DNA from 2 places in the Azohydromonas sp. genome. Region 2 is predicted to be linked to the other one. Evidence: predicted binding sites of a transcription regulator. Region 2 holds the regulator's gene; the other holds the start of a gene.
The links. Region 2 encodes LexA, which represses DNA repair genes until DNA is damaged. Its sites were predicted from a motif close to ACTGTATNNNNATACAGT; they were not measured.
Positions count from the first base shown of each region.

Region 1: a site for LexA is predicted at 9,072-9,089, ahead of recA (recombinase RecA). Genes of this name have one in related genera too.

Region 1 covers NZ_DAOKZA010000010.1:52,069-66,832, forward strand. The annotation lists gene gatA (Asp-tRNA(Asn)/Glu-tRNA(Gln) amidotransferase subunit GatA) at 1-491, opposite strand, end outside; gene gatC (Asp-tRNA(Asn)/Glu-tRNA(Gln) amidotransferase subunit GatC) at 488-787, opposite strand; gene PKC53_RS05645 (rod shape-determining protein) at 1,076-2,119, shown strand; gene mreC (rod shape-determining protein MreC) at 2,153-3,070, shown strand; gene mreD (rod shape-determining protein MreD) at 3,067-3,588, shown strand; gene mrdA (penicillin-binding protein 2) at 3,607-5,601, shown strand; gene rodA (rod shape-determining protein RodA) at 5,621-6,775, shown strand; gene PKC53_RS05670 (sensor histidine kinase N-terminal domain-containing protein) at 6,794-8,278, opposite strand; gene PKC53_RS05675 (response regulator transcription factor) at 8,316-8,987, opposite strand; gene recA (recombinase RecA) at 9,126-10,163, shown strand; gene PKC53_RS05685 (regulatory protein RecX) at 10,192-10,686, shown strand; gene PKC53_RS05690 (DUF2889 domain-containing protein) at 10,800-11,405, shown strand; gene sucC (ADP-forming succinate--CoA ligase subunit beta) at 11,449-12,624, shown strand; gene sucD (succinate--CoA ligase subunit alpha) at 12,716-13,609, shown strand; gene PKC53_RS05705 (TerC family protein) at 13,745-14,482, shown strand; gene PKC53_RS05710 (serine/threonine-protein kinase) at 14,511-14,764, shown strand, end outside.
Region 2 covers NZ_DAOKZA010000024.1:6,157-20,920, forward strand. The annotation lists gene PKC53_RS10650 (PilT/PilU family type 4a pilus ATPase) at 1-509, shown strand, start outside; gene dapE (succinyl-diaminopimelate desuccinylase) at 506-1,666, shown strand; gene prmB (50S ribosomal protein L3 N(5)-glutamine methyltransferase) at 1,663-2,526, shown strand; gene PKC53_RS10665 (endonuclease/exonuclease/phosphatase family protein) at 2,634-3,785, opposite strand; gene PKC53_RS10670 (ATP-binding cassette domain-containing protein) at 4,000-5,949, shown strand; gene PKC53_RS10675 (asparaginase) at 5,946-6,899, opposite strand; gene lexA (transcriptional repressor LexA) at 6,977-7,663, shown strand; gene PKC53_RS10685 (helix-hairpin-helix domain-containing protein) at 7,680-7,979, shown strand; gene PKC53_RS10690 (LysE family transporter) at 8,049-8,675, shown strand; gene PKC53_RS10695 (penicillin acylase family protein) at 8,704-11,148, opposite strand; gene PKC53_RS10700 (hypothetical protein) at 11,344-11,760, shown strand; gene PKC53_RS10705 (D-2-hydroxyacid dehydrogenase family protein) at 12,172-13,179, shown strand; gene PKC53_RS10710 (MFS transporter) at 13,176-14,372, shown strand; gene PKC53_RS10715 (cytochrome D1 domain-containing protein) at 14,391-14,764, opposite strand, start outside.

The sequences.
Region 1 (14,764 bases), on a different contig from region 2:
GACGAACCGCCGGGCACGCGCGCGCTGTCCCAGGGGTTGCGTGCCGGGCCGAAGGCCGAGTTCTCGTTGGCCGAACCCATCGCGAACTCGTCGCAGTTGAGCTTGCCCAGCGTCACGGCGCCGGCGCCCGGGCCCTCGCCCGGCACCCCGGTGCCGAGCCGCGCGACGACGGTGGCGTCGAACGGGCTGCGGTAGCCGGCGAGCATCTTCGAGCCGGCGGTGGTCGGCAGGTCGCGCGTGACGAAGACGTCCTTGTGCGCGATCGGCACGCCGGTCAGCGCTGTAGCGTCGCCGCGGGCGCGCCGTGCGTCGGCGTCGCGCGCGGCGGCCAGCGCCGCGTCGGCGTCGACGGCGAGGAAGGCGCCGAGATGTTCGTGCGCTGCAATGCGTGCAAGCAGATGTTGCGTCAATTCGGCGCTCGACAGCTCACGCCGGTCGAGCGCACGCGCGATCCCGGCCACGCCGAGGCGATGCGGCGCATCCGCACTCATTCGATGACCTTCGGCACCAGGTACAGCCCGTCCTCGACCGTCGGCGCGCTGCGCTGGTTGGCCTCGCGCGCGTCGGGCTCGGTGACCACGTCGTCGCGCAGGCGCAGCTCGACTGCGGCCACTGCCGACAGCGGCGTGTACAGCGGCTCGACGCCGGCGGTGTCGACCGCGCTCATGCGCTCGACGATCGAGAAGAAGCCGTTGAGCTGCGCGAGCATCGCGGCGCGCTCTTCGGCGTGCAGTTCGAGCCGCGCCAGGTGGGCGATGCGGCTCACGTCTTCGGAGGTCAGGGCCATCGGGAAATTGCTGTGCTGAAGTGGCCCGTTCAGGCCCGCGCGGCTGTCGTCCACGAGGAACGATGGGGTATTATCTCGCGCCAGTCAGGGCCCACCGCAGGCGTGCGTGCCACCGTACCGCACGGGCGCAGGCGGCGGGCTTTTTTCGTATCCGGTTGACCCCGGCCGGCCTTCGGCCCGAACCGCCCCCACACCCACCGCCCGCGATGCCGTCGACCCCCCGAGCCGCGGCCGCCCGGCGCCGCTGAGCGTCGCTCCTCCGCCCATCGCATCGCCCCCTGCGCCCCCATGTTCGAATCCATTCGTCGCTACTTCTCGACGGACCTCGCCATCGACCTCGGTACCGCCAACACGCTGATCTACGTGCGCGGCAAGGGCATCGTGCTCGACGAGCCTTCGGTGGTGGCGATCCGCCACGAGGGCGGCCCCAGCGGCAAGAAGACGATCCAGGCCGTCGGCGCCGAGGCCAAGGCCATGCTCGGCAAGGTGCCCGGCAACATCGAGGCGATCCGCCCGATGAAGGACGGCGTGATCGCCGACTTCACCGTCACCGAGCAGATGCTCAAGCAGTTCATCAAGATGGTGCACCCGCGCTCGATGATGAAACCGAGCCCGCGCATCATCATCTGCGTGCCTTGCGGGTCGACGCAGGTCGAACGTCGTGCGATCCGCGAATCGGCGCTGGGCGCCGGCGCAAGCGAGGTCTACCTGATCGAGGAGCCGATGGCCGCGGCGATCGGCGCCGGGCTGCCGGTGTCGGAGGCCTCCGGCTCGATGGTGGTCGACATCGGCGGCGGCACGACCGAGGTCGGCGTCATCAGCCTCGGCGGCATGGTCTACAAGGGGTCGGTGCGCGTCGGCGGCGACAAGTTCGACGAGGCGATCATCAACTACATCCGGCGCAACTACGGCATGCTCATCGGCGAGCCGACCGCCGAGGCGATCAAGAAGCAGATCGGCAGCGCGTTCCCCGGCAGCGAGGTCAAGGAGATGGAGGTCAAGGGACGCAACCTCAGCGAAGGCGTGCCGCGCAGCTTCACGATCAGCTCCAACGAGATCCTCGAGGCGCTGACCGACCCGCTGAACCAGATCGTCTCGAGCGTGAAGAACGCGCTCGAGCAGACACCGCCCGAGCTCGGCGCCGACATCGCCGAGCGCGGCATGATGCTCACCGGCGGCGGCGCGCTGCTGCGCGACCTCGACCGCCTGCTCGCCGAGGAGACCGGGCTGCCGGTGCTCGTCGCTGAGGACCCGCTGACCTGCGTCGTGCGCGGCTGCGGCATGGCGCTCGAGCGCATGGAGCGGCTCGGCTCGATCTTCACCTACGAGTAAGCGCCGCCCCCGGGCGCCGGCGCGCCGCGCACCATGCCGCTGGGCACGCTCGACCGCACCCCGCCGCCGTTCTTCCGCCAGGGCTACTCCGCCCTCACCCGGCTCGTGTTTTTCTCGTCGCTCGCGGTGTTCCTGATGGTCGCCGACACGCGCTTCGAGGTGGTGCAGCACCTGCGCGCGGCGATCGCCACGGTGCTGCACCCGGTGCAGCTCGCGCTGCGCGTGCCGGTCGAGATGGTCGCCGGCGGGCGCGACTACCTGCAGGGGCTGCAGCACGCGCTGGCCGCCGAGCGCAGCGCGCAGCAGCAGCTCGCCGCGCAGGCCGCTGCGCTGGCGCGCGCCGGTCAGCTCGAGGCCGAGAACCAGGCGCTGCGCGGCCTGCTCGCGCTGGGGCCGGCGGTGGCGCCGCGCGCCACTGCCGCCGAGGTCCTGTACGAGGCCGCCGACCCGTTCTCGCGCAAGCTGTTCGTCGACCGCGGCGCGACGCACGGCATCCGCGCCGGTGCGCCGGTGCTCGCCGCGCAGGGCGTGCTCGGCCAGGTCACGCGCGTGTACCCGCTGGCCAGCGAGGTCACGCTGCTGGTCGACAAGGACGCCGCGATCCCGGTGCTCAACCGCCGCACGCGGCAGCGCAGCGTGGCCTACGGCGGCCCGTCGCGCGGCAGCGCGATGGAGCTGCGCTTCGTGCCCGGCAACGCCGACGTGATGCCGGGCGACGAGCTCGAGACCTCGGGCGTCGACGGCGTGTACCCGCCGGGGCTGGCGGTGGCGCGCGTGACCAGCGTCGAGCGGCTGGCCGAAGGCGGCTTCGCACGCGTGCGGCTCGTGCCCGCCGCCGCGCCCGACGGCGTGCGCCACGTCCTGCTGCTCGATCCGCTGGGCACGCTGATGCCGCCGCGCCCCGCCACCGAGGCACGCGACGACGCCGCCCCACGAGCGCCGGGCCCATGATCCTGCCGCGCGCCACCGACCAGCTGCTGCTGCCGGCCAACCCCTGGTTCATCGCGCTGTCGCTGCTCGTCGCACTCGCGCTGAACCTGCTGCCGCTGGGGCGCGTGCCGGCGATGCCCGACGTGGTCGCGCTGGCGCTGGTGTTCTGGAACGTGCACCAGCCGCGGCGTGTCGGCGTGGGCATCGCGTTCGTGCTCGGGCTGGCGATGGACGTGCACGAGGCCAGCCTGCTGGGCCAGCACGCGCTGGCGTACACGCTGCTGTCGTACTTCGCGATCACGATCCACCGCCGGCTGCTGTGGTTCGGCGTGTGGTCGCAGATGCTGCAGGTCGCGCCGCTGCTGTTCGCCGCCACCGCGGTGTCGACGCTGGTGCGGCTGGCCGCCGGCGACGGCTTCGCCGGCTGGAGCCTGTTCGCCGCGCCGCTGATCGAGACGGCGCTGTGGCCGCTGGCGAGCTGGGTGCTGCTGGCCCCGCAGCGCCGACCGCCCGATCCGGACGAAAATCGGCCCCTGTGACCGACGCGCCGTCGCCGCATGGCTGAGCTGAAGAACGTCGAGCTCGAGCTCGACCGCTTCCGCCACCGCGTGTTCGCCGCGGTCGCCTTCGTGCTGCTGGGCTTCTCGCTGCTCGTCGCACGCATGGTCCACCTGCAGGTGATCCGGCACGACGAGCTGTCCACGCGCGCCGAGAGCAACCGCATCGCGGTGCTGCCGGTGGTGCCCGACCGCGGGCTGATCGTCGACCGCCACGGCGTGGTGCTGGCGAGCAACTACTCGGCCTACACGCTGGAGATCACGCCGTCGAAGGTCGACGACGTCGACGCGACGATCGACGCGCTGGCCGAGCTGGTCGAGATCCGCACCAGCGACCGGCGGCGCTTCAAGCGCCTGCGCGAGGAGGGCAAGAGCTTCGACTCGATCCCGATCCGCACCAAGCTCAGCGACGAGGAGGTCGCGCGTTTCGTCGCGCAGCGCTGGCGCTTCCCCGGCGTCGAGGTCAACGCGCGGCTGTTCCGCCACTACCCGCTCGGCGAGGTGGGTTCGCACCTGATCGGCTACATCGGCCGCATCAACGCCGCCGAGAAGAAGGCGATGGAGGACTGGGACGACGAGGTGCAGGCCAACTACCGCGGCACCGAGCACATCGGCAAGCTCGGCCTCGAGCAGAGCTACGAGGCGGTGCTGCACGGCGTCACCGGCTTCGCCGAGGTCGAGACCACCGCCGGCGGGCGCGCGGTGCGCCAGTTGCGCGCGACGCCGGCGACGCCGGGCCACACGCTGGCGCTGTCGGTGGACATCAAGCTGCAGGCGCTGGTCGAGCAGCTGTACGGCGACCGGCGCGGCGCGCTGGTCGCGCTCGACCCGCGCAACGGCGAGGTGCTGGCCTTCGTCAGCAAGCCCACGTTCGACCCGAACCTGTTCGTCGACGGCATCGACCACGACTCGTGGCGCGAGCTCAACGAGAGCATCGACAAGCCGCTGCTCAACCGCGCGCTGCGCGGCACCTACCCGCCGGGCTCGACGTTCAAGCCGTTCATGGCGATGGCCGCGCTGAACAGCGGCAAGCGCAGCGCCGACGTGGTCGTGCACGACGGCGGCAGCTTCATGTTCGGCAACCACCGCTTCCGCAGCCACGGCGACAAGGGGCTGGGTCCGGTGGACATGCGCCGCTCGATCGTCAAGTCGAGCAACGTCTACTACTACTCGCTGGCCAACGAGATGGGCGTCGACCTGATGCACCGCGAGCTGTCGCCGTTCGGCTTCGGCGCGCGCACCGAGATCGACCTGGTCGGCGAGGCCACCGGCGTGCTGCCGTCGACCGAGTGGAAGCGGCGCGCCTACCGGCGCCCCGAGCAGCAGAAGTGGTACGCCGGCGAGACGATCTCGCTGGGCATCGGCCAGGGCTACAACAACTTCACGGTGCTGCAGCTGGCCAAGGCCACGGCGACGCTGGTCTCGGGCGGCCAGCGTTTCCGCCCGCGCCTGGTGCGCGAGATCGAGAACGTGGTCGACGGCAGCCGGCGCACCGTGGCCGGCGACGCGCTCGAGCCGCTGCCGCTGGCGCCCGAGCACGTGCGACTGATCCGCGACGCGATGCACGACGTGACGCAGGAGGGCACGTCGACGCGCGTGTTCGCCGGCGCGCCGTACGCGAGCGGCGGCAAGACCGGCACCGCGCAGGCGGTGGGCGTGCGCCAGAACGAGAAGTACAACGCCGCCAAGCTCGCCGAGCATCAGCGCGACCACTCGCTGTACGTGGCGTTCGCGCCGGTCGACGCGCCGACCATCGCGCTGGCGGTGGTGGTCGAGAACGCCGGCTTCGGCGCCGCCGCGGCGGCGCCGATCGCGCGCCGCGTGTTCGACTACTGGCTCGCGGGCCTGTACCCGAGCGAGGAGGACATCGCGCTGACGCGCGAGGGCCGAAGCGCCGCGCCGGTCGGCACGCCGCGCCGCGCCGCCGACGTGCCGCTGCCGGGCGGCGCGACCGCCGCGGCGGCGCAGCTCGCGATGCAGGGGTCGTCTCGATGAACGCGCGCAGGGTCGTGCCGTGAACGCGGTCATCGAGCGGCCGTCGCCCTGGCAGCGCCTGCAGCCGGTGCTGCTGGCCTTCGACCCGTGGCTGCTGCTCGCAGTGGCGCTGCTGGCCGCCGCCGGGCTGGTGGCGATGTACTCGGCGGGCTTCGACCACGGCGCGCGGTTTTCCGGGCACCTGCGCAACATGGGCGTCGGCCTGGCGGTGCTGCTGGTCGTCTCGCAGGTGCCGCCGCAGCGGCTGATGGCGCTGTCCGTGCCGCTGTACGCGGTCGGTGTCGCGCTGCTGGTGGCCACGCTGCTGTTCGGCATCACGAAGAAGGGCGCGACGCGCTGGCTCGACGTGGGCATCGTGATCCAGCCCAGCGAGCTGATGAAGCTCGCGGTGCCGCTGATCCTGGCGTGGTGGTTCGACAAGCGCGAGGGCCAGATGCGCGCCGCCGACTTCGTCGTCGCCACGGGGTTGCTGCTGCTGCCGTTCGCGCTGATCGTCAAGCAGCCGGACCTCGGCACGTCGCTGCTGGTGCTGTCGGCCGGGCTGTTCGTGCTCTTCTTTGCCGGCCTGCCGTGGCGGCTGATCGTGCCGGTGCTGGCGCTGGGCGCGGCGGGCATCGTCGCGCTGGTGGTCTTCGGCGACACGATGTGCCAGCCCGAGGTCGACTGGAAGGTGCTGCGCGAATACCAGAAGCACCGCGTGTGCACGCTGCTCGACCCGGCGTCCGACCCGCTGGGCAAGGGCTTCCACGTGATCCAGGGGATGATCGCGATCGGCTCGGGCGGGCTGTGGGGCAAGGGCTTCATGAACGGCACGCAGACGCACCTGGAGTTCATCCCCGAACGCACCAGCGACTTCATCTTCGCCGCGGTGGCCGAGGAGTTCGGCCTGGCCGGCGTGGTCGCGCTGCTGCTGGGCTTCGGCTTCCTCATCGTGCGCGGGCTGGCGATCGCCGCCGAGGCGCCGACGGTGTTCTCGCGCCTGCTCGCCGGCGCGGTGTCGCTGACCTTCTTCACCTACGTGTTCGTCAACATCGGCATGGTCAGCGGCATCCTGCCGGTGGTCGGCGTGCCGTTGCCCTTCGTCAGCTACGGCGGGACCGCGATGGTCACGCTCGGCTTCGGCCTGGGTATCCTGCTGTCGATCGCGAGGAGCCGGCGGCTGATGCAGAGCTGAGCCGCCGCGGCGCGCACCTCAGGTCACCGCGCCGGCCGCGCCTTCGTCGCCGACCACCGGGAAGCGCACCGTGAACCGCGTGCCCGGGCCGTGCGGCGCCGACCCGCGCGGCTGCGTGTCCTCGACGGTCAGCGTGGCGCCGTGCTGCGCGGCGATCTCGCGCACGATCGCCAGCCCGAGCCCGCTGCCGTCGACGTTCGTGCCCAGCGCGCGGTAGAAGGGCTGGAACACCAGCTCGCGCTCGCCCTCGGGGATGCCGGGGCCGGTGTCCTCGACCTGCAGCACCGCGACCTGGCCGAACGGGTCGGCGAGCACGCGCACCGTCACGGTGCCGCCGGCGGGCGTGTACTGCAGCGCGTTGTCGACCAGGTTGCGGATCAACTCGCGCACCAGCACCGGCTGGCCACGCATCATCGGCACGCCCTCCGCCGGCGCCGGCCCCTCGTAGCCCAGGTCGATGCGCTTCTCGATCGCCTTGGGCACGAAGTCCTCGACGGTCTCGACGGCCAGCTGCGCGAGGTTGAAGCGCTGCTGGCGCAGCGCCTGCTCGCGGTCCTCGGCGCGCGCCATCGCCAGCAGCTGATTGACCATGTGCGCGGCGCGCTGGCTCGACAGCGCGATCTGCTGCAGCGAACGCTTGACCGACTGCGCGTTGCCGCCGGCGTCGATCTCGCGCTGCGCCAGTTCGGCCTGCGTGCGCAGCCCGGCCAGCGGCGTCTTCAGCTGGTGCGCCGCGTCGGCCAGGAAGTGCTTCTGCGCGCCGATCGAGTGGTCCAGCCGTGCCAGCAGGTCGTTGATCGCGCGCACCAGCGGCGTCACCTCCTCGGGCGCCTCGCGCTCCTCGATCGGGCTGAGGTCGTGCGCCTCGCGCTGGCGGATGCGCTGCTGCAGCGCGTTCAGCGGCGCCAGCCCGCGCCCCAGCGCCAGCCACACCAGCACCACCGCGACCGGCAGGATCACGAACTGCGGCAGGATCACGCCCTTGATGATCTCGGTGGCCAGCCGCGAGCGCCGGTCCAGCGTCTCGGCCACCTGCACCAGCGGCGGCTGTTCGGCCCCTTCGAGCGGCAGCGTGACCCACAGGTAGGCCACGCGCACCGACTCGTCCTGCACGACGTCGTCGCGGAACTTCAGCGCGCCCGGCTCGACCGGCACGCCCACCGGCACCGGCAGCACGCGGTCGCCGGCCACCAGCTCGCCGCGCAGGCCGAGCACCTGATAGTAGATGGCGCCGCCCTCCTCGCCGCGCAGCACGTCGGCCACGGTCGACGTCAACCCTGGCGGCAGCCGGATCTCGCGCGGCGCCTCGGCCTTCAGCACGATGCGCTGCGCGATGTGGCGCGCCAGTTCGCCCAGGTCGCGGTCGTACGGGCGGTTGGCGATGCCCTGCGCGACGACCCAGGTCACGCCCATGCTCATCGGCCACAGCAGCAGCAGCGGCGCGAGCATCCAGTCGAGGATCTCGCCGAGCAGCGAGCGCTGCTCGGGCAGTCGGGTGGCCATCGTGCGAGCGAGGATAGCCGCGGCGCCGGGCGTCGATTCAGCCGGGGATCTTCTCGAGGCAGTAGCCCAGCCCGCGCACGGTGGCGATGCGGATCGGCCCCTGCTCGATCTTCTTGCGCAGGCGGTGGATGTAGACCTCGATCGCGTTGTTGCTGACTTCCTCGCCCCACTCGCACAGCCGCTCGACGAGCTGGTCCTTGCTGACCAGCCGCCCCGAGCGCTGCAGCAGCACCTCGAGCAGGCTCAGCTCGCGCGCCGACAGCTCGATCATCTGGTCGTTGATGTAGGCCACCCGGCCGGTGGCGTCGAAGCTCAGCGGGCCGTGCTTGATGATGCTCGACGCGGTGCCCAGGCCACGGCGCGTCAGCGCGCGCACGCGCGCCTCGAGCTCGGCCAGCGAGAACGGCTTGGCCATGTAGTCGTCGGCGCCCAGGTCGAGCCCCTTGACACGCTGCTCGACGCTGTCGGCCGCGGTCAGGATCAGCACCGGCACGCTGCTGCCTCGCGCGCGCAGCTTGCGCAACACCTCGAGGCCGTGCAGCTTCGGCAAGCCCAGGTCGAGGATCACGCAATCGAACTCGTGCGACGCGAGCGCCGCGTCGGCCTCGCTGCCGCTGCTGACCTGATCGACGGCGTAGCCGGCGCTGCGCAGCGAGCGCAGCAACCCGTCGGCGAGCACCTGGTCGTCCTCGGCAATCAGTATGCGCATCGCGTCGTCTCCCCCGCGGTCGCGTCGCAATGCGCGCCCTGCGCACCCATTCTAGGGATTCGCCCGCGTTGACGCACACCCGATACTGTACGAACATCCAGTTGTGCCACAATCGCGACGATGAAACCGGAGAAGACCATGGATGCCCCCGTCAAGGCGCTGAACACCGAGAAGGCCAAGGCCCTGCAGGCCGCGCTGGCGCAAATCGAGAAGCAGTTCGGCAAGGGTTCGATCATGCGCCTGGGCGAGGGCGAGAAGATCGAGGACATCCAGGTCGTGTCCACCGGCTCGCTGGGGCTGGACATCGCGCTGGGCGTCGGCGGGCTGCCGCGCGGACGCGTGATCGAGATCTACGGCCCCGAAAGCTCGGGCAAGACGACGCTGACGCTGCAGGTCATCGCCGAGATGCAGAAGCAGGCCGGGGTGTGCGCCTTCATCGACGCCGAGCACGCCCTCGACGTGCAGTACGCGCAGAGGCTCGGTGTGAACCTTCAAGACCTGCTGATCAGCCAGCCGGACACCGGCGAGCAGGCGCTGGAGATCGTCGACGCGCTGGTGCGCTCGGGCTCGGTCGACCTGATCGTCATCGACTCGGTGGCCGCGCTGACGCCCAAGGCCGAACTCGAGGGCGAGATGGGCGACAGCCTGCCCGGCCTGCAGGCGCGGCTGATGAGCCAGGCACTGCGCAAGCTGACCGCGACGATCAAGAAGACCAACTGCATGGTCATCTTCATCAACCAGATCCGCATGAAGATCGGCGTCATGTTCGGCAACCCCGAGACGACCACCGGCGGCAACGCGCTGAAGTTCTACGCCTCGGTGCGGCTGGACATCCGGCGCACCGGCAGCATCAAGCGCGGCGACGAGGTGATCGGCAGCGAAACCAAGGTCAAGGTCGTGAAGAACAAGGTCGCCCCGCCGTTCAAGACCGCCGAGTTCGACATCCTCTACGGCGAGGGCATCAGCCGCGAGGGCGAGATCGTCGACATGGGGGTGGCGGCCAAGGTGCTCGACAAGAGCGGTGCCTGGTACGCCTACAACGGCGAGAAGATCGGTCAGGGCAAGGACAACGCGCGCGAGTTCCTGCGCGAGAACGCCGACCTGGCGTACGAGATCGAGAACAAGGTGCGCGAGGCGATGGGCATCCCGCTGCTGCCCGCCGCCACCGCCGGGTAGGCCCGCGCGCTCGGCGCGCGCCGCCGCGATGCCCGCGCTGTCGCTGAAGGCACGCGCGCTGCAATGGCTGGCGCAGCGTGACCATAGCCGCAGCGAATTGCGCGGCAAGCTGCTGCGCCTTGCCGCGGCGGCGCGGCGCGCCGGCAGCCCGCCCGACGACGACGACCCGGCGGCCCGGGCCGCCGAGGTCGACGCCTTGCTCGACGAGCTGCAGCGCCAGGGCTGGCTCGACGAGCGGCGCTTCGTCGAGTCGCGCGTCAACACCCGCGCGCCGCGCTTCGGCAACGTGCGCATCCGCAGCGAACTGTCCCGCCTGGGCGTGAGCCTCGACGCCGACGCCGACGCGGCGCTGCGCGCCAGCGAGGTCGAGCGCGCGCGCGCGGTGTGGGCGCGCAAGTACCAGGCGCGCGCGCCGGCCGACGCCGCCGAACGGGCGCGCCAGATGCGCTTTCTCGCCGGGCGCGGGTTCTCGGCCGAGGTGATCCGCCGCGTCGTTCCGACCCTCGGCGCCGACGACGACTGACACCACCGCGCCCACCGGGCGGCCCAGGGGCGCGTGCTACATTTCGGCGCGTTTTCCGCCCGCGCCGGCCCTTCGCCTGCAGTCCGAAGGCCTCTCGGCGCGCCGCGTCCGCCATGCCGCTGCCTCCCGCCTGCCCGTCGCGCCAGCCCAAGCACCGCCGTTCGATCGACGTGCAGGTGTTCGCCCGCGACGACGGCCTGTGGGAGGTGGACGCGACGCTCATCGACACGAAAACGCGCGACGTGCCGCTCGGTGGCGGCGTGCGCCGCGCCGGCGAGCCGATCCACGACATGCTGCTACGGCTCGTCGTCGACCGCGCGCTCAACGTCGTCGCCGCCGGCTCGCACACGCAGGGCATGCCCTACGCCGGCGAATGCGACCGCCACGACGACGCCTACGCCCGGCTGGTCGGCCTGAACCTCGGCCGCGGCTTCCGCCGCGCGCTGCTCGAGCGCGTCGGCGGCGTGCGCGGCTGCACCCACCTGACCGAGTTGGCGCAGGTGCTGCCCACCGCGGTGATCCAGGCCTTCGCCGGCGACGTCATCGACACCCGCGCCGACCGGCCCGGCGACCCGCGCCCGTTCCAGATCGACCGCTGCCACGCGCTGCGCGAGTCGGGCGACGTGGTGCGCGTGCATTTCCCGCGCTGGTACCGTCAGCCTGACGCCAAGAACGACGCCGACAATGCGCCGTCGATGCCGGCCACCACGCCGGCCTGACGCGGCCGCCGCCCCTTTCGTCCCTCCACTGCCCAGCCCGCCCATGAAGATCCACGAATACCAAGGCAAGGACATCCTGCGCCAGTTCACCGTGCCGGTGCCGCGCGGCGTGCCCGCTTTCACGGTGCAGGAAGCGGTCGAGGCCGCACAGAAGCTCGGCGGCAGCGTGTGGGTGGTCAAGGCGCAGATCCACGCGGGCGGCCGCGGCAAGGGCGGCGGCGTCAAGCTCGCGCGCTCGGTCGACGAGGTGAAGGCGCTGGCCGGGCAGATTCTGGGCATGCAGCTGGTCACGCACCAGACCGGCCCCGGCGGCCAGAAGGTGCGCCGGCTGCTGATCGAGGAAGGCGCCGACATCAAGAAGGAGTACTACGTCGCCGCGCTGACCGACCGCGCCACGCAGAAGGTCGCGATGATGGCCAGCAGCGAGGGGGGCATGGACATCGAGGAGGTCGCGCACCGCACGCCGGAGAAGATCATCAAGGTCTTCGCCGACCCGCTGACCGGGCTGACCGACGCGCAGGCGCTGGAGCTGGCGCGCGGCATCGGCGTGCCCGAGGCGAGCCAGGCCGAGGCGGTGACGCTGTTCAAGAACCTGTACCGCTGCTACATGGACACCGACGCGTCGCTGGCCGAGATCAACCCGCTGATCCTCGAGGGCAACGGCCACCTGAAGGCGCTCGACGCGAAGTTCAACTTCGACAGCAACGCGCTGTTCCGCCACCCCGAGATCGTCGCCATGCGCGACCTCGACGAGGAGGACCCGGCCGAGATCGAGGCGAGCAAGTTCGACCTCAGCTACATCAGCCTCGACGGCAACATCGGCTGCCTGGTCAACGGCGCGGGCCTGGCGATGGCGACGATGGACACCATCAAGCTGTTCGGCGGCGAGCCGGCGAACTTCCTCGACGTCGGCGGTGGCGCCACGGCCGAGAAGGTCACCGAGGCGTTCAAGATCATGCTGCGCAACCCGAACGTCAAGGGCATCCTGGTCAACATCTTCGGCGGCATCATGCGCTGCGACACCATCGCCGAAGGCGTGATCGCGGCGTGCAAGGCGGTGCACCTGTCGATTCCGCTGGTCGTGCGCATGAAGGGCACGAACGAGGACCTGGGCAAGAAGATGCTGGCCGACTCGGGCCTGCCGATCATCAGCGCCGACACGATGGCCGAGGCCGCGACGAAGATCGTCGAGTCCGTGTCCCTCCCCCGGAGCGCCTGACGGCGCTCCCCCTCAAGGGGGCGCCGCCAGCGGCCCGGCCAAGCCGGTTCCGCGGCGTCCGCTTGGATCGAAATCCGACTTCGAGGTCCGTATGAGCATCCTGATCAACAAGGACACCCGCGTCATCACGCAGGGCATCACCGGCAAGACCGGGCAGTTCCACACCCGCATGTGCCGCGACTACGCGAACGGCAGGAACTGCTTCGTCGCCGGCGTCAACCCGAAGAAGGCCGGCGAGGACTTCGAGGGCATCCCGATCTATGCCAGCGTCAAGGACGCCAAGGCGTCCACCGGCGCCACCGTCAGCGTGATCTACGTGCCACCTGCGGGCGCCGCGGCGGCGATCTGGGAGGCGGTCGAAGCCGACCTGGACCTGGCGATCTGCATCACCGAGGGCATCCCGATCCGCGACATGCTCGAGGTGCGCAACCGCATGAAGGCCAAGGAGGCCGCCGGCGGCAAGCGCACGCTGCTGCTCGGGCCGAACTGCCCGGGCACGATCACGCCCGAGGAGATCAAGATCGGGATCATGCCCGGCCACATCCACCGCAAGGGCCGCATCGGCGTGGTCAGCCGCTCGGGCACGCTGACCTACGAGGCCGTGGCCCAGCTCACCGAGATCGGCCTCGGCCAGAGCAGCGCGGTGGGCATCGGCGGCGACCCGATCAACGGGTTGAAGCACATCGACGTGATGCAGATGTTCAACGACGACCCCGACACCGACGCGGTGATCATGATCGGCGAGATCGGTGGCCCCGACGAGGCCGAGGCGGCGCGCTGGTGCAAGGCGAACATGCGCAAGCCGGTGGTGGGCTTCATCGCCGGCGTCACCGCGCCACCGGGCAAGCGCATGGGCCACGCCGGCGCGCTGATCTCGGGCGGTGCCGACACCGCCGACGCCAAGCTCGCGATCATGGAGGAGTGCGGCTTCAAGGTCACGCGCAACCCGTCGGAGATGGGCCGGCTGCTGAAGTCGCTGATCTGAGCGCACACCGCGCCTCGCGCGACGGGCCGTCTGCGGGCGGCCCGTCGCGTTGCGGCGCCGCCGCTCTGTAGTTTTACGCACCGCCAGGCGGTACCGCGGCCCCTACACTGGCGGCCGAGTCTTCGGAGATCCCGGATGGAAGAGTTCTTGACCCCCGCGTTCTGGGTCGCGGTCGGGCAGATCATCATGATCGACATCCTGCTCGGTGGCGACAATGCGGTCGTCATTGCGCTGGCGTGTCGCCGGCTGCCGGCCAGGCAGCGCACCGCCGGCATCCTGTGGGGCACGGCGGGCGCGATCGGGCTGCGCGTGATCCTGATCTTCTTCGCGCTGACGCTGCTGGCGATTCCGTTCCTGAAGCTGGTCGGCGCCGCGCTGCTGGTGTGGATCGGCATCAAGCTGCTGGTGCCCGAGCACGAAGACGCCCACGGCAGCATCGAGGCCAGCGACAAGCTGTGGGCCGCGGTGAAGACGGTGATCGTCGCCGACCTCGTGATGAGCGTCGACAACGTCATCGCGATCGCCGGCGCCGCGCAGGGCGCCGGCGAGGGCCACCAGATGCCGCTGGTGATCTTCGGCCTGCTGGTCAGCATCCCGATCATCGTCTGGGGCAGCCAGCTGGTGATCAAGCTGATGGACCGCTTCCCGATCATCATCACGCTCGGCGGCATGCTGCTGGGCTGGATCGCCGGCACGATGGCGGTGTCCGACCCTGCGGTGGTCAGCCCCGACGCCTGGACCTGGGTGCCCAAGGTTCCGCAGACCGACGTCGTGAAGTACGCCGCCGGCGTCGCCGGTGCGCTGCTCGTGCTCGGCTGGGGCAAGTGGATCGCGTCGCGCCGGCCCGAACCGGCCTCCGACGCGACGGCCTGAGCGCGCCGGGTCGCCGCCACGCCGCCGCGTGAGCCCGCGCGACCGTCTGCTTGCCGCCGGATCGACGTTCGCGGGCCTGCGCGTCGCGCGCGTGCTCGCCCGCGGTGCCACCGGGGTGCTGTACCTGGCGGTCGACGCGGACTCGCGCGCGCTGGCACTGAAGGTGCTCACGCCGCACACCGCCGGTGACGACGACGCGACCGCGCTCGCCGAACGCTTTGCCCGCGAGGCCGAGGTGCTTCGCCGGCTGCGCCACCCGGCGATCGTCGAGGTCCACGCAGC
Region 2 (14,764 bases):
ACGCCAACAACAGCTACCACGCGCTCGGGCGCATCCTGTCGTTCTACCCGCCCGAGGCACGCCCTTCGCTGCTGGCCGACCTGGCGTCGGGGCTGAAGGCGATCGTCTCGCAGCGCCTGGTGCGCGCGGCGGCCGGCGGGCGCATCCCCGCGGTGGAGGTGCTGCTGAACACGCAGCTGGTGTCCGAGCTGATCGCGCAGGGCGACCTCGCCGGCGTCAAGGAGGCGATGGAGAAGTCGCTCGCCGAGGGTTCGCAGACCTTCGAGGAGGACCTGGCGCGGCTGATCAACGAAGGCAAGATCACGCGCGACGACGGCCTGTCGTACGCCGACTCGCCGAGCAACCTGATGTGGCGCCTGCAGAACGACCTGGCCCCGCTGTCCAAGCAGGTCAACCGCATCGAGGAGAACGAGGAGCCTTCGTTCACCGACATCACGCTCGACGTGCGCCCCGAGGAGCCGCGCTCGATCGCCGGCATGAAGCTGCCGCCGATGGCCGCCAAGCGATGACGCTGCGCGACCCCGACGCCGCGCTGCGCCTGGCCGAGGCGCTGATCGCGCGGCCGTCGGTGACGCCCGACGACGCCGGCTGCCAGGCGCTGATCGCCGAGCGGCTGCGCGCCTGCGGCTTCGACTGCCAGTCGCGCGTGTGCGGGCCCGACCACTTCCGCGTGACCAACCTGTGGGCCTGCCGGCGCGGCGCGGACGCCGGCATGCACCTGGCGTTCGCCGGGCACACCGACGTGGTGCCGCCGGGTGCGCTGACGCAGTGGGCCAGCGACCCCTTCGTGCCGGCGCATCGCGATGGCCGGCTCTACGGGCGCGGCGCCGCCGACATGAAGTCGTCGATCGCGGCGATGGTGGTCGCGGTCGAGGACTTCGTCGCCGCCCACCCCGACCACGCCGGCACGATCTCGCTGCTGATCACCAGCGACGAGGAAGGCCCGTCGGTCGACGGCACGGTGCGGCTGGTCGAGTGGCTGCGCGAGCGCGGCGAACGGCTCGACGCGTGCATCGTCGGCGAGCCGACCTCGGTCGAGCGCCTGGGCGACACGATGAAGAACGGCCGCCGCGGCACGCTCAGCGGCCAGCTGCGCGTGATCGGCGTGCAGGGCCACGTGGCCTACCCGCAGCTGGCGCGCAACCCGATCCACCAGCTCGCACCCGCGCTGGCCGAGCTCGCCGCCACCGAGTGGGACTGCGGCAACGCGTTCTTCCCGCCGACGACCTGGCAGGTCAGCAACATCCACGGCGGCACCGGTGCGACCAACGTGATCCCCGCCGAGGTCGTGCTCGACTTCAACTTCCGCTTCAGCACCGAGTCGACGCCCGAGTCGCTGCAGTCGCGGCTGCGGGCGGTGCTCGAGCGACACGGACTCGAGTTCGCGCTCGACTGGACGCTAGGCGGCGAGCCGTTCCTGACGCCGCCGGGCACGCTCAGCGAGGCCCTGTCGGCGGCGATCCGCGCCGAGACCGGCGTCGAGGCCGAGCTGTCGACCACCGGCGGCACTTCCGACGGGCGATTCATCGCGAAGGTCTGCCCGCAGGTGATCGAGTTCGGCCCGGTCAACGCGAGCATCCACAAGGTCGACGAGCATGTCGACGCGGCGAGCGTGGGCACGCTGGCGGCGATCTACCGCCGCACGCTCGAGACCTTGCTGCGATGACGCTGCTCGACGCGGTGCGCGCCGCCAGCGAGCGTCTGGACCGCGCCGGCGTCGCCTTTGGACACGGCACCACCAACGCCTGGGACGAGGCGGCCTGGCTGGTGCTGTGGCGTCTCGGCCTGCCGCTGGACGACCTCGACAGCGTCGCCGCGCGCGAGCTGGGCGACGACGAGCGGCGTGCAATCGAAGCGCTGGTCGAGCGCCGCATCGCGACGCGCCGGCCCGCGGCCTACCTGACCGGAGAGGCCTGGCTGCAGGGCGTCCCGTTCACCGTCGACGAGCGCGTGATCGTGCCACGGTCGCTGATCGCCGAGGTGATCGCCGACGGCACGCTCGACGCGTGGCTGGGCGAGACGACGTCGCGCGTGCTCGACCTGTGCACCGGCAACGGCAGCCTCGCGGTGCTCGCCGCGATGGCCTGGCCCGAGGTCGTCGTCGACGCCGCCGACCTCAGCGCCGAGGCGCTCGCGGTGGCGCGCATCAACGTCGGGCGCCACGGCCTGGTCGGGCGCATCGCGCTGTGCCAGGGCGACGGCCTGACCGCGGTCGGCGACCGGCGCTACGACCTGATCCTGTGCAACCCGCCTTACGTCGACGCGCAGTCGATGGCCGCGTTGCCGCCCGAATACCGCGCCGAGCCGGCGCTGGCGCTGGCCGGCGGCGCCGACGGCATGGACTTCGTGCGCCGGCTGCTGCGCGACGCCCCGGCGCACCTGGTCGACCACGGCGTGCTGGTGCTCGAGATCGGCCACGGGCGCGAGCACTTCGAGCGCGCGTTCCCGCGCCTGCAGCCGGTGTGGCTGCCCACCAGCGCCGGCGACGACCAGGTGTTGCTGCTCGAACGCGACGCGCTGCGCTGACGCACGCCTTCCGGTCAGGCGCCGCCGACGCCCCGCAGCGCGATGCGCGGACCTCGTCGTCGCGTGGCACGCCACGCGGGCCGGTCGCCACGCCGCCGCCGGCGGCGTCAGTCGTACTGCAGCCGCGCCGCCACCGCGGCATGGTCCGAGGCCCACAGGCCGCCGGCACCGGCCGGGCGCGTCCGGTCGCCCGGGGACGTGCCGAGCACACGCATGTCGGGCACGCGGCGAGGCGTCGGCAGCGCGAACACGTGGTCGATGCGCTCGTAGTGCGCGGAGCGAGCGTTCGACAGGTCCTCGGCCTGGCAGCAGGTCAGCCCCGCCCCGGCGCGCGTGTGCAGCAGCCAGGCGTCGGCGAAGCCCTGCCCGGTGAGCAACTGGTACGGCGTCGGCACCCCGGGGATCTGGTCCTCGGGCGCCGCGTTGAAGTCGCCGACGACGACCAGCCGGCGCGACGGATCCTGCTGCCACGACGCAAGCGCGGCTTGCACCAGTTCGCCGGCCTGCGCCACCTGCAGCAGTCGCAACTCGGGCGGCTGCGGGGCCAGTTGCCGCACCTCCAGGTGGGTGTTGAAGACGCGGTAGCGCTGGCCCCGCACCGCCAGGTCGACCGCGAGGAAGCCGCGCCAGCCGGGAATCGGCACGCCCAGCGGCGTCGGAATGACCGCCACGGCGGCGTAGTGGCAGCCGTCGTCGCTGGCCTCGCAGCCGGTCAGCGACGGCAGGTCGACGGCCACGGCATCGAGTCCGTCGCGCACCAGGATCGCGTCGCGGTCGGCCACCTGCAGGATCGCCGGCACGTCGGCCACGACGATGGGCAGCTGGTCGATGCGCATGTTGGTCACGCGGCCGGCGACGCGGTACTGTCCGTGCAGCGCCGCCTCGGTGCCCTGCAGCTGGTCGGTGAAGGCGTCGCGGATCAGCGGATCGTCGCAGCCCGTGCCGGGCAGGTTCGGCACGCCGGGGTACGGCAGGCAGCCGAAGCGCCAGGCCTCCTGCAGGCCCACCACGTCGGGGCGGCGCTGCCGGATCTGCGCCGCCAGCGCCTGCACGCGTTCGGCCGGCCGCGACGCGGCGATGCGCGCCAGCGTCGCGACCACCGCGGTGTTGAATGCCTCGGGCGTCGTCGCCGCGATCACCGGTGTCAGGTCCGCGCCCAGGTACTGGTTCTGGGTCATCACGTCGATCTCGGCGGCGCCCGCGGCGAGCGCGGTGGCGAGCAGGATCGATCCCGGCAGCCCGGACACGAAGCGGCGCATCGTCGTCTCCTTGCGGCGGCGCCGCGCATCGCGGGCGCCCGACACGTGCATCTTGAGGCCGCAGTGAATCGAGCACAAGGCGGTCGCGATGCCGGCCCGAGGGCGGCGCCGCCGGGCCGGGCCCCGAGGATGCCGCCGGGCCGCGGCGCCCGGCGGGCGGATCGGTCGCCCGCAGGCCGCGGCCGCATGGCGGCCTGGTCGACAATCGCGCGCCGTGATCACCCTCAAGAACCTCACGCTGCGCCGCGGCACCAAGGTCGTGCTCGATCGCGCGAACCTCACGCTGAACCCCGGCGAGAAGGTCGGCCTGGTCGGGCGCAACGGCGCCGGCAAGTCGAGCCTGTTCGCGCTGCTCGCCGGCCGGCTGCACGCCGACACCGGCGAGTTCGAGATGCCGCCGAAGTGGCGGCTGGGCGAAGTCGCGCAGCAGATGCCCGACGCCGACGACGGCGCCACCGAATACGTGCTGCAGGGCGACGCGCCGCTGGCCGAGGCGCAGGCGATGCTCGCCGCGGCCGAGGCGGCCGACGACGGCCACGCGATCGCCGACGCGCACCTGGCGCTCGAGGAGGCCGGCGCCTTCGACTCGCGCGCGCGCGCGCAGGCGCTGCTGCTCGGCCTGGGCTTCAGGCCGGGCGAGCTCGACGCACCGGTGAACAGCTTCTCCGGCGGCTGGCGCATGCGGCTGCAGCTGGCGCGCGCGCTGATGTGCCCGGCCGACCTGCTGCTGCTCGACGAGCCGACCAACCACCTCGACCTCGACGCGCTGGTGTGGGTCGAAGGCTGGCTGCAGCGCTTCGCCGGCACGCTGATCGTGATCAGCCACGACCGCGAGTTCCTCGACGCGGTGACCAACGTCACCGTGCACCTCGACGACGCCGCGCTGGCGCGCTACGGCGGCAACTACACCGCGTTCGAGGAGATGCGCGCCGAGCGCATCGCGCAACAGCAGGCGGCCTACGCGAAGCAGCAGGAGCGCATCGCGCACCTGCAGCGCTTCATCGACCGCTTCAAGGCCAAGGCGACGAAGGCGCGCCAGGCGCAGAGCCGCGTCAAGGCGCTGGCGCGCATGGAGAAGCTCGCGCCCGTGCTGACCGCCGGCGACTTCGCGTTCGAGTTCCGCGAGCCGGCGAGCCTGCCGAACCCGATGCTGGCGCTCGAGGGCGTCAGTTGCGGCTACGGGTCCACCGTGATCGTGAAGGACGTCGAGCGCACCGTGCTCGCCGGCCAGCGCATCGGCATCCTCGGCGCCAACGGCCAGGGCAAGTCGACGCTGGTGAAGACCATCGCGCGCGTGCTGCCGCCGCTGGCCGGCACGCTCACCGAGGGCAAGGGGCTGGCGATCGGCTACTTCGCGCAGCAGGAGATGGACCTGCTCGCCGAGAACGACACGCCACTGCAGCGCATGGTGCGGCTGGCGCGCGAGGTGTCACCGCAGGCGCGAGAGCAGGAACTGCGCAACTTCCTCGGCCAGTTCCACTTCACCGGCGAGATGGTCCACCAGACGGTGGGCACGCTGTCGGGCGGCGAGCGCGCGCGGCTGGTGCTGGCCACCATCGTCTGGCAGCGCCCCAACCTGCTGCTGCTCGACGAACCGACCAACCACCTCGACCTGACCACGCGCGAGGCGCTGTCGATGGCGCTCAACGAGTTCGAGGGCACCGTGATGCTGGTCAGCCACGACCGCGCGCTGCTGCGCGAGGTGTGCGACGAGTTCTGGCTGGTCGCCGACGGCCGGGTCGCGCCGTTCGACGGCGACCTCGACGACTACCAGCGCTGGCTGCTCGAACGCTCGCGCGCGCTGCTGCGCGGCGGCGAGCCCCCGCCGGTGTCGCCGGCACCCCACCCCGCGCCGGTGCCCACGGCGTCGGCAACCCCGGTGCCGCGACGCGACGACCGCAAGGCGCAGGCGCAGGCGCGAGCCCGGCTGGCCGAACGCACGCGGCCGCTGCGCATCGAGATCGAGCGCATCGACAAGCGCCTGGCCGCACTGGCCGGCGAGCGCGCCGAGGTCGAGACCGCGCTGGCCACACCGGGCATCGCCGGCGCCGACATCGCCGAGCAGGGCCGCCGGCTGAACCACATCGCCGCCGAGGTCGCGATGCTCGAGGAACGCTGGCTCGAGCTCGGCGCCGAGCTCGAGCAGATCGTCGCCGGCGGCTAGCGCCGCGCAGCGGCACCCGACGCGCGCGCGGCAAGCAACTCGAGCAGCAGGTCCACGCGCATCTGCCACGGCGTGCGCGCATCGACCGCGCCGCTGGCCACGTCGATGGCCGGGCCGAACGCGCAGCGCGACACGACGCGCACCGCCACCCCGGCGTCGCGCGCGCGCTGCAACGCCGCGGCCAGTTCGGCGTGCACGGTGCCGCTGCCGGTGGCGGCGACGACCAGCCCGTCGACGCCCAGCGCCCGCAGCGCGTCGACGACGCGCCCCGACGCGCCGGCGTGGCTGGTCACGACCTCGACGCGTGGCCAGGCCGCGGGGTCGCCGGCGATCGTCTCCAGTCCGCGTGCGGCGCCGGGCGGCACCGTGCGGAACGCGCGCCAGCGGCCGGCCTCGATCACGCCCAGCGCCCCGGCGTCGCCGCTGCCGAACGCGTCGAGCCGCCAGCCGTGCAGCTTGCGCACGTCGGCTGCGGCGTGCGCGACGCCGGCCAGCACCACGGCGACGCCGCCGGGGCCGCTGCGCGAGACGGTCACCGCGTCGAGCAGGTTCTGCGGCCCGTCGGCCTGCAGCGACGTCGCCGGGCGCATCGCCGCCGTCAGCACCAGCGGCCGGGACGGCGCCAGCACGCGGTGCAGGAAGTACGCCGTCTCCTCGAGCGTGTCGGTGCCGTGCGTCACGACGACGCCGGTCACGTCGTCGCGCACCAGGTGGTGTGCGCAGCGCTGCGCCAGCCGCTGCCACACCGCGTGCGTCATGTCCTTGCTGTCGACCTGCGCGACCTGCTCGCACTCCAGCGCCACGTCGGCCAGCGCCGGCACCGCGGCCACGAGGCACTCGACGCCCAGCTGGGCCGCGGTGTAGCCGACGGCGTCGGCGGCGTTCGCCGCGGTGCCGGCGATGGTGCCGCCGCTGCCCAGGATCACGGTCTTGCCGGTGGCACTTGGCATGGACGGGCACTCTGGATAAAAATACAGTGACTGGATGGATTCACAGACCTGCGCCGGCAGGCCACAGGGACACCACGATGCTCGACAGCCCCAAGCTCACCGCCCGTCAGCAGCAGATCCTCGACCTGGTGCAAAGTGCGATCGAGCGCACCGGCGCCCCGCCGACGCGCGCCGAGATCGCCGCCGAACTCGGCTTCCGCTCGGCCAACGCCGCCGAGGAACACCTGCAGGCGCTGGCGCGCAAGGGGGTGATCGAACTCGTCGGCGGCACCTCGCGCGGCATCCGCTTGAAGTCTGACACATTGCGCGCGCTGGCCCAGGCGCGCGGCAAGCAGTTCGCGCTGCCGTTGCCGGGCATCGCGCAGCTCACGCTGCCGCTGGTCGGCCGTGTCGCCGCCGGCAGCCCGATCCTCGCCGCCGAGCACATCGACCGCACCTACGTGTTCGAAGCCGGGCTGTTCCCGCGCAAGCCCGACTACCTGCTGCGCGTGCGCGGCATGAGCATGCGCGACGCCGGCATCCTCGACGGCGACCTGCTCGCGGTGCAGAAGGCCAGCGACGCGAAGAACGGGCAGATCGTCGTCGCGCGGCTGGGCGACGAGGTCACCGTCAAGCGCTTGCGCCGCACCAAGGCCGGCATCGAGCTGATCCCCGAGAACCCCGAGTTCGACACCATCGTCGTGCCCGCCGGCGACGGCGCCGAGCCGTCGGTGGCGATCGAGGGCATCGCGGTGGGCCTGCTGCGCAACAACATGCTCACCTGACCCGCAGGGCGCCGCGATGACCTTCAAACGACCGAAGGCGGCCAGCGCCGCCGACTGCGAGGCGCTCGAGCAACTGCCCAACGTCGGCCCGCGCGTGGCTGCCGACCTGCGCCGGCTGGGCATCACGCGCCCGGCGCAGCTGGCCGGGCGCGATGCGTTCGCGCTGTACCAGGCGCTCGGCCGCCTGGACGGCAAGCGCCACGACCCCTGCCTGCTCGACACCTTGCTCGCCGCCACCGACTTCATGCACGGCGCCGCGCCGGCGCCCTGGTGGCGCTACACCGCCGAGCGCAAGCGCCGCTACGGCGCGCTGTAGCCGGCCGGCGCGCGCGGCATCACCGCGCGCGGGCCGCAGCGCGCCCGCCGCCGCGAGACAATGGCGGCGATGGAATCGTCGGTGTGGTTCACCTTCTTCGCCGCGTCGTGGGCGATCAGCCTGTCGCCGGGCCCCGGTGCCGTCGCGGCGATGAGCGCCGGGCTCGCGCACGGCTTCCACCGCGGCTACTGGCTCACGGCGGGGCTGGTGCTGGGCATCGTCACGCAGCTGGCCATCGTCGCGGTCGGGCTGGGTGCGCTGATGGCCGCGTCGGGGGTCGCGTTCACGGTGCTGAAGTGGCTCGGCGTCGCCTACCTGGTGTGGCTGGGCGTGCAGCAGTGGCGCAGCGACGCCGCGCCGCTGCGCGACGACGCCGCGCCGGCGGTGACGACGACACGCCGCGCGCTCGTGCTGCGCGGCTGGGCGATCAACGCAGTCAACCCGAAGGGCACGGTGTTCATGCTCGCGGTGGTGCCCCAATTCATCGACCCGCAGGCGCCGCTGGCGCTGCAGTACGCGGCGATCGGTGCGACGCTGGTGTTCACCGACCTGGTGGTGATGGCCGGCTACACCGCGCTGGCGGCGCGTGTGCTCGCCGCGCTGCGCTCGCCGCGCCACCTGCGCTGGATGAACCGCGGCTTCGGCGCGCTGTTCGTCGTCGCCGGCGCGTTGCTGGCCACCTTCAAGCGCGCCTGAGCCCCAGCGGCGCGTCCGGGCGCCGCCGTCAGCGCGCCGGCTGCAGCCGCAGCGTGCGGCGCGGCGACGCGTCGCTCCACAGCGGCAGGTAGCGGCCCTGCGCCCAGTGCGCGACGAGGTCGCGGTAGTGCGTCGACCACGGCAGCCCCGACTGCCCGCTCGAGTGCACGAAACGCGACTGCGCCGGGTCGCCCAGGTCGTACAGCGCGCGCATCGACGGCCCGTGTTCGTTGAGGAACACCTCGCCGGTGGTGGCGTCGGGGCGCAGGTTCACGCGCGACGCGTTGACGGTGTAGGTGTCGCCGCCGATGCCGGCGCGCAGCTCGAACAGCGGCGCCAGCGCGCGCACGCGGCTGAACGGCCGGTGTTCGGCGCGGTAGGTCAGCGCGTTTGCCCAGCGCCACGCGGCGACGTCGTCGCCGTGGCGCTCGCGCAGCTCGTCGAGGGCGCGTTCGAACGCCGCGTCGGCCTGCATCGCGCAGGTCTCGGCCTCCGACGTCGCCTTGTCGTCGCACCACCAGGCGTCGTCGCGCGCGAGCACGCCCTCGAGCGCGTCGCGGTACGGCCGCGTGCCCAGCGTGCGTTCGTACAGCGGCCCCAGCTCGTCGGCGAAGACGCCGGCGGTGAGCTGGCGCACCCAGGCCCAGAAGATCAGCGGCGCGCCGGCGTCGGCGCGCATCGTGCCGTCGAAACCGGCCAGCGCGCGCTGCGCCGCCGCCGCCAGCGGGTGGTCGGCCCTGGCGGCCGCCAGGCGCGGCAGCAGCGGCGCCGCGGCGAGCGACTTCACGTCGGCCTGCAGCGCCGCGAGATCGTCGATCGAGTGTTTCGGCTTCGCGCCGAGCACCTGCTCGATGCGCCGCTGCCGCCACGGCAGCGTCCAGTCGCTGGTCAGGTGGTGCGGGTAGTCGTCCGGCACGATGCGCTGGTTCGCGGTGGCGATCCAGCCTCTCGGCGGATCGAACTCGCGCGGCGTCTCGTCGACCGGCACCCAGCCGATCCAGTCGTAGCGCGCCTCCCAGCCCGGCGCCGGCACCATGCCGTGCAAGTCGTGGTCGGGGGAGCGCAGCGGCACGCGCCCCGGCGCGACCATGCCGATGGACCCGTCGCGGTCGGCCACCACCATGCTCTGCATCGGTGCGACCCAGCCGCGCGAGGCGGCGACGAACTCGGCCACCGAGCGCGCGCGGTTGAACGCCAGCCCGACACCGACCGCGTCGGCGTCGGTGTCCAGCGCGGTCCAGCGCATCGCGATCCCGTACGCCGGCCGATCGCGGTCGACGACGTCGTCGGCCGCACCGGCGTCCGAGATCAGCGGGCCGTGGCGCGACACGCGCACGGTCTGCACCACGTCGGGCGCGCCCTTGACCCGGATGACCTCCTGCCGCGTCTCGAACGTCGCCCAGCCGTCGGGCGTGCGGTAACGCGTCGGGTCGGCGGGGTCGATCTGCTCGAGGTACAGGTCCTGCACGTCGGGCCCGGTGTTCGTGAAACCCCAGGCGATGTGCTCGTTCTGCCCGAGCACGACGATCGGCAAGCCCGGCATCGTCGCGCCGGCCACCTTGAAGCCCGGAGCCTCGAGGCGCGCGAAGTACCACAGCGCCGGCGCGCTGAGCTTGAGGTGCGGGTCGTTGGCCAGCAGCGGCCTTCCGGTGGTGGTGTGGCTGCCGGCGAGCACCCAGTTGTTCGAGCCGATGCCGTCGAGCCCCGACGGCGGGGCCGCCGCCAGCCAGCGTTCGGCGTCGACGCCGGCGAGCCGGCCGTCCAGCCGCAGCGCACGCAGCCGCGCCGCGTAGTCGACCGTCACGCGCGGCGCCTCGCCGGGGTACGGCGGCATCAGCTCGTTGACGCGCGCGACCGCGTCGTCGCCGCCCAGGCGCAGCGCCAGGCGCAGGCGCTGCATCTCGGCGTTCCAGTTGGCGCCCAGGTCCCAGGCCATCATGATCGCCCAGGCCAGGCTGTCGACCGGGGTCCAGTCCTCGGGGCGCAGCCCCAGGATCAGCATCTCGGGCGGGCGCGCGGCGAGTGTGCGCACCGCCGCGTTGACGCCGCGGGCGTAGGCGTCGAGCAGCGCCAGCGACTCGGTCCGGCCGGTGGAGCGCAGCCATTGCCACTGCGCGGCGGCGGTGCGGCGCACGCCGAGCACGCGCAGGAAGCGGTCGTTGTCGACGGCGCCCGGCCCGAAAGCCTCGGCCAGCCGGCCGGCGCCGATGCGGCGGTGCGTCTCGAGCTGCCACAGCCGGTCCTGCGCGTGCGCGACACCGAGGCCGAACATCAGGTCCTCGATGTTCTGCGCGCGGATCGTCGGCACGCCGTGCGCGTCGCGCCCGATGCGCACCGGCGCGTGCAGCCCGGGAAGCGTCAGCTCGCCGTCGGTGCGCGGCGTCGCTTGCTGCAGGTAGGCACCGACCGCCAGCACCAAGAGCAGCAGCGCGCCGAGCAGCGCCCACAGGCCGCGCCGGATCCACCTCGTCATCGCCGTACCTCCCCTTCCCAACGCGAGGGTAACCGGCCGGCGCCGCGACGGCCATCGGGGCTTGCGCGGCGGGGGCGGCGCAGCTGCGGCGTGACGAATTGCCGCACCCCCGCCGTGCTGTTCGTGCGATCCGCACGGCCGGCGAGCGCCGAAGATCGGCTTCAGCCCAGCCACGCGAGCGCCGATACCGCCGCCATGTTCCCTTCGCGCAGCCCCTCCTCGCCGTCGACGCAGCGCGCCAGCGGCACGCCCACCGGCCTGCACAGCCGCATCGAGGTCTGCCCGCCGACGTCGCGGGGCGCCTGGTGGTCGCGCCTGCACGGCTGGCTGCGCGGCGACGCGCCGCTGGCCGGCGCCGCGGACACGCTCGACCCGGTGCGACGCGAGTTCGCCGCCTGCATCGACGACGCGGCCAGCGTCCAGGCCGGCACGCTGCTGATGCGCATCAACACCGCACGCTCGCTGCGCGAACTGTGGCACCTGCGCGCCGCGCTGTACCACGTGGTCTCGCTGCAGCACAGCCAGTTCGTCGCCGAGCAGCGGCTCGCGCAGTTGAACCGCCACTTCCCGACACGCTCGCCGCGCTCGGGCCTGATGCCGCTCGACGGCTGAGACCGCAGGCTCGGCCGTTCGGCGCCCAGGGCGGCAGCGACCAGCCGAGGGCGGCCCGCTGTCGATCTCGACGGCCGGATGAGCACGTCATTGGCTTGCGCCGGTGGGCACATGCCGCTCTGCGACACGGCCGAGCACAGCCACGGCGAGCCCGTGCACGCTTCGTGAACTGACTCGCGGACGTGGTCCGAGCGAAGCGACCGCAGGCAGCGTAGCGAGTTCGGCCGCGCGACCCCGGGCCGAGCAGCGCAGCGAAGTCGGCCTGCCAGGCCGACCGTCACAGGGTGAGCCCGCAGCGGGTGCCGCCCGCCGCGACGCGCCAACGGGCGCAATCCAGCGAGCGCACAAAAGGCAAGGGCCGACGTCGGCAGCGGTCCGAAGTCGCCCGCTGCGGCGACAATCGCCGCGGTCATGAACATCATCATCCTCGACGACTACCAGGACGCGGTGCGCAAGCTGCGCTGCGCCACCAAGCTCGAGCCGTACAACGCGAAGGTCTTCACGAACACGGTCAAAGGCATCGGCCAGCTGTCGGTGCGCCTGCGCGACGCCGACGTGCTGGTGCTGATCCGCGAACGCACGCACTTCCCGCGCCAGCTGCTGGAGAAGCTGCCCAAGCTCAAGCTGATCTCGCAGACCGGGCGCGTGGGCTCGCACATCGACCTCGAGGCCTGCACGCGGCTGGGCATCGCGGTGGCCGAGGGCGCGAGCTCGCCGGTGGCGCCGGCCGAGCTGACCTGGGCGCTGATCATGGCCGCGATGCGCCGGCTGCCGCAGTACATCGGCAACCTCAAGCACGGCGCGTGGCAGCAGTCGGGACTGAAGGCCGCGTCGATGCCGCCGAACTTCGGCCTCGGCCAGGTGCTGCGCGGCAAGACGCTGGGCGTCTGGGGCTACGGCAGGATCGGCCGGCTGGTGTGCGGCTATGGGCGCGCCTTCGGCATGCAGGTGCAGGTCTGGGGCACCGAGGCCTCGCGCGCGCAGGCGGCGGCCGACGGCCACGCGGCGGCGACGTCGCGCGAGGCGTTCTTCGAGACCAGCGACGTGCTGTCGCTGCACCTGCGGCTGGTCGACGCGACACGCGCCGTCGTCGGCCTCGACGACCTGGCGCGCATGAAGCCCACGGCGCTGTTCGTCAACACCTCGCGCGCCGAACTGGTGGCCGACGGCGCGCTGGTGTCGGCGCTGAACAAGGGCCGCCCCGGGCTGGCGGCGATCGACGTGTTCGAGACCGAGCCGATCCTGCAGGGCCACCCGCTGCTGCGGCTGGAGAACGCGGTGTGCACGCCGCACATCGGCTTCGTCGAGGCCGAGGCCTACGAGACGTACTTCGGCGCCGCGTTCGACAACGTCGTCAACTTCATCTCCAACCGCCCGACGAACATCGTCAACCCGGACGCGCTGAAGGTGCTGCGGTGACCGCGCCGCCGCGCCTGGCGGCCACGCGCTGGGCGCTGCTGGCGGGCAACTTCGCGATCGGCTGCGGCGTGATGGTCGCCGCCGGCTCGCTCAACGACCTGGTGCGCTCGCTGCAGGTCAGCGTCGCGCTGGGCGGGCAGCTGATCGCCGTCGGCGCCGCGGTGATGGCCGTCGGCGCGCCGGTGCTCGCCGCGGTGATCGGCGGCTGGGACCGCCGCGTGCTGCTGGTGGCGGCGCTGGCGTGGTATGCGGTCGGCCACGCGGCCAGCGCGCTGGCGCCCGACTACGCGGCGCTGCTGCCGCTGCGCGCCGCCTCGGTGCTCGCGGCGGCGGTGTTCACGCCGCAGGCCGCGGCGGCGATCGGCGCGATGGCGCCGCCCGAGGCGCGCGGGCGCGAGATCACCTTCATCTTCCTCGGCTGGTCGGTGGCCTCGGTGATCGGCATGCCGGTGCACAGCTACATCGGCGAGGCGTTCGGCTGGCGCTGGGCCTTCGCGCTGGTGGCGCTGCTCGCCGCCGGCGCGGCGTGGTGGCTGTGGCGCGCGATGCCCGCCGGCGTGCGCCCGCCGGCGCTGTCGCTGCGCTCGTGGCGCGAGGTGTTCACGCACCCGGTGCTGATGGCCATCGTGCTCGTCACCGCGATGTCGGGCGCCGGCCAGTTCACGGTGTTCACCTACTACGCGCCGTACTTCCGCCAGGCGCTGGGCGCCGGGCCGACCGAGGTCAGCGCGCTGTTCTTCTGCTTCGGCGCGTTCGGCCTGGTCGGCAACGTCGCGCTGTCGCGCTGGATCGACCGCTTCGGCGCCGCGCGCGCGGTGTTCTGGACGCTGGCGTGCATCGCGCTGTCGCTGCTGCTGTGGCCGCTGGCCGGCAGCGCGGCGGCGATGGCGGCGGTGCTGGTGCCCTGGGCGCTGGGCTGCTTCGCGTCGAACTCGGCGCAGCAGGCGCGCCTGGGCGGCGCGGCGCCGGCGCTGGCGCCGGCGCTGCTGGCGCTGAACACCTCGGCGATCTACCTCGGCCAGGCGGTCGGCGCGGCCGGCGGCGGTGCGCTGGTGGCCGCGCGCGAGGCCGCCGGCGCCAGCGGCGCGACGATCTACGGCGGCCTGCACCTGATCGGGCTGGGCTGGATGGCCGCGGCGATCGCGCTCAGCGCGTGGGCGCAGCGGCGATCGGGCGCACGCGCGCGCGCCTGAGCGCGCCGCGCGGTCCGGTCACTTGCGCGGCGGCGCCTGCGGCTCGACGCCGACGGCCACCGCCCGCGAACGCAGGTGCGAGAACACGCCGGCCGGCACCTCGAGCGGCACGGTCTTCACCAGCGTCAGCGAGCGCGAGTCGTAGATCGCCAGCCGGCCCGCCTCGCGCCCCAGGCTCGTGTCGCCGCCGGCGCGCGAGCTGACGTACAGGTGGTCGCCGCTGGCGGTGTACTCGGGGAAGTGCGAGTGGCCGAAAGTGCCGGGCACCGTGACGGTGCGCACGACCTCGAGGGTTTGCTTGTCGATGAACTGGATCTTGTCGGCGTTCGGGCCGGTGCCGACGATGTCGACGACGATGTACGGCGCCTTCGGATGCGCCGCCGGCGACTCGG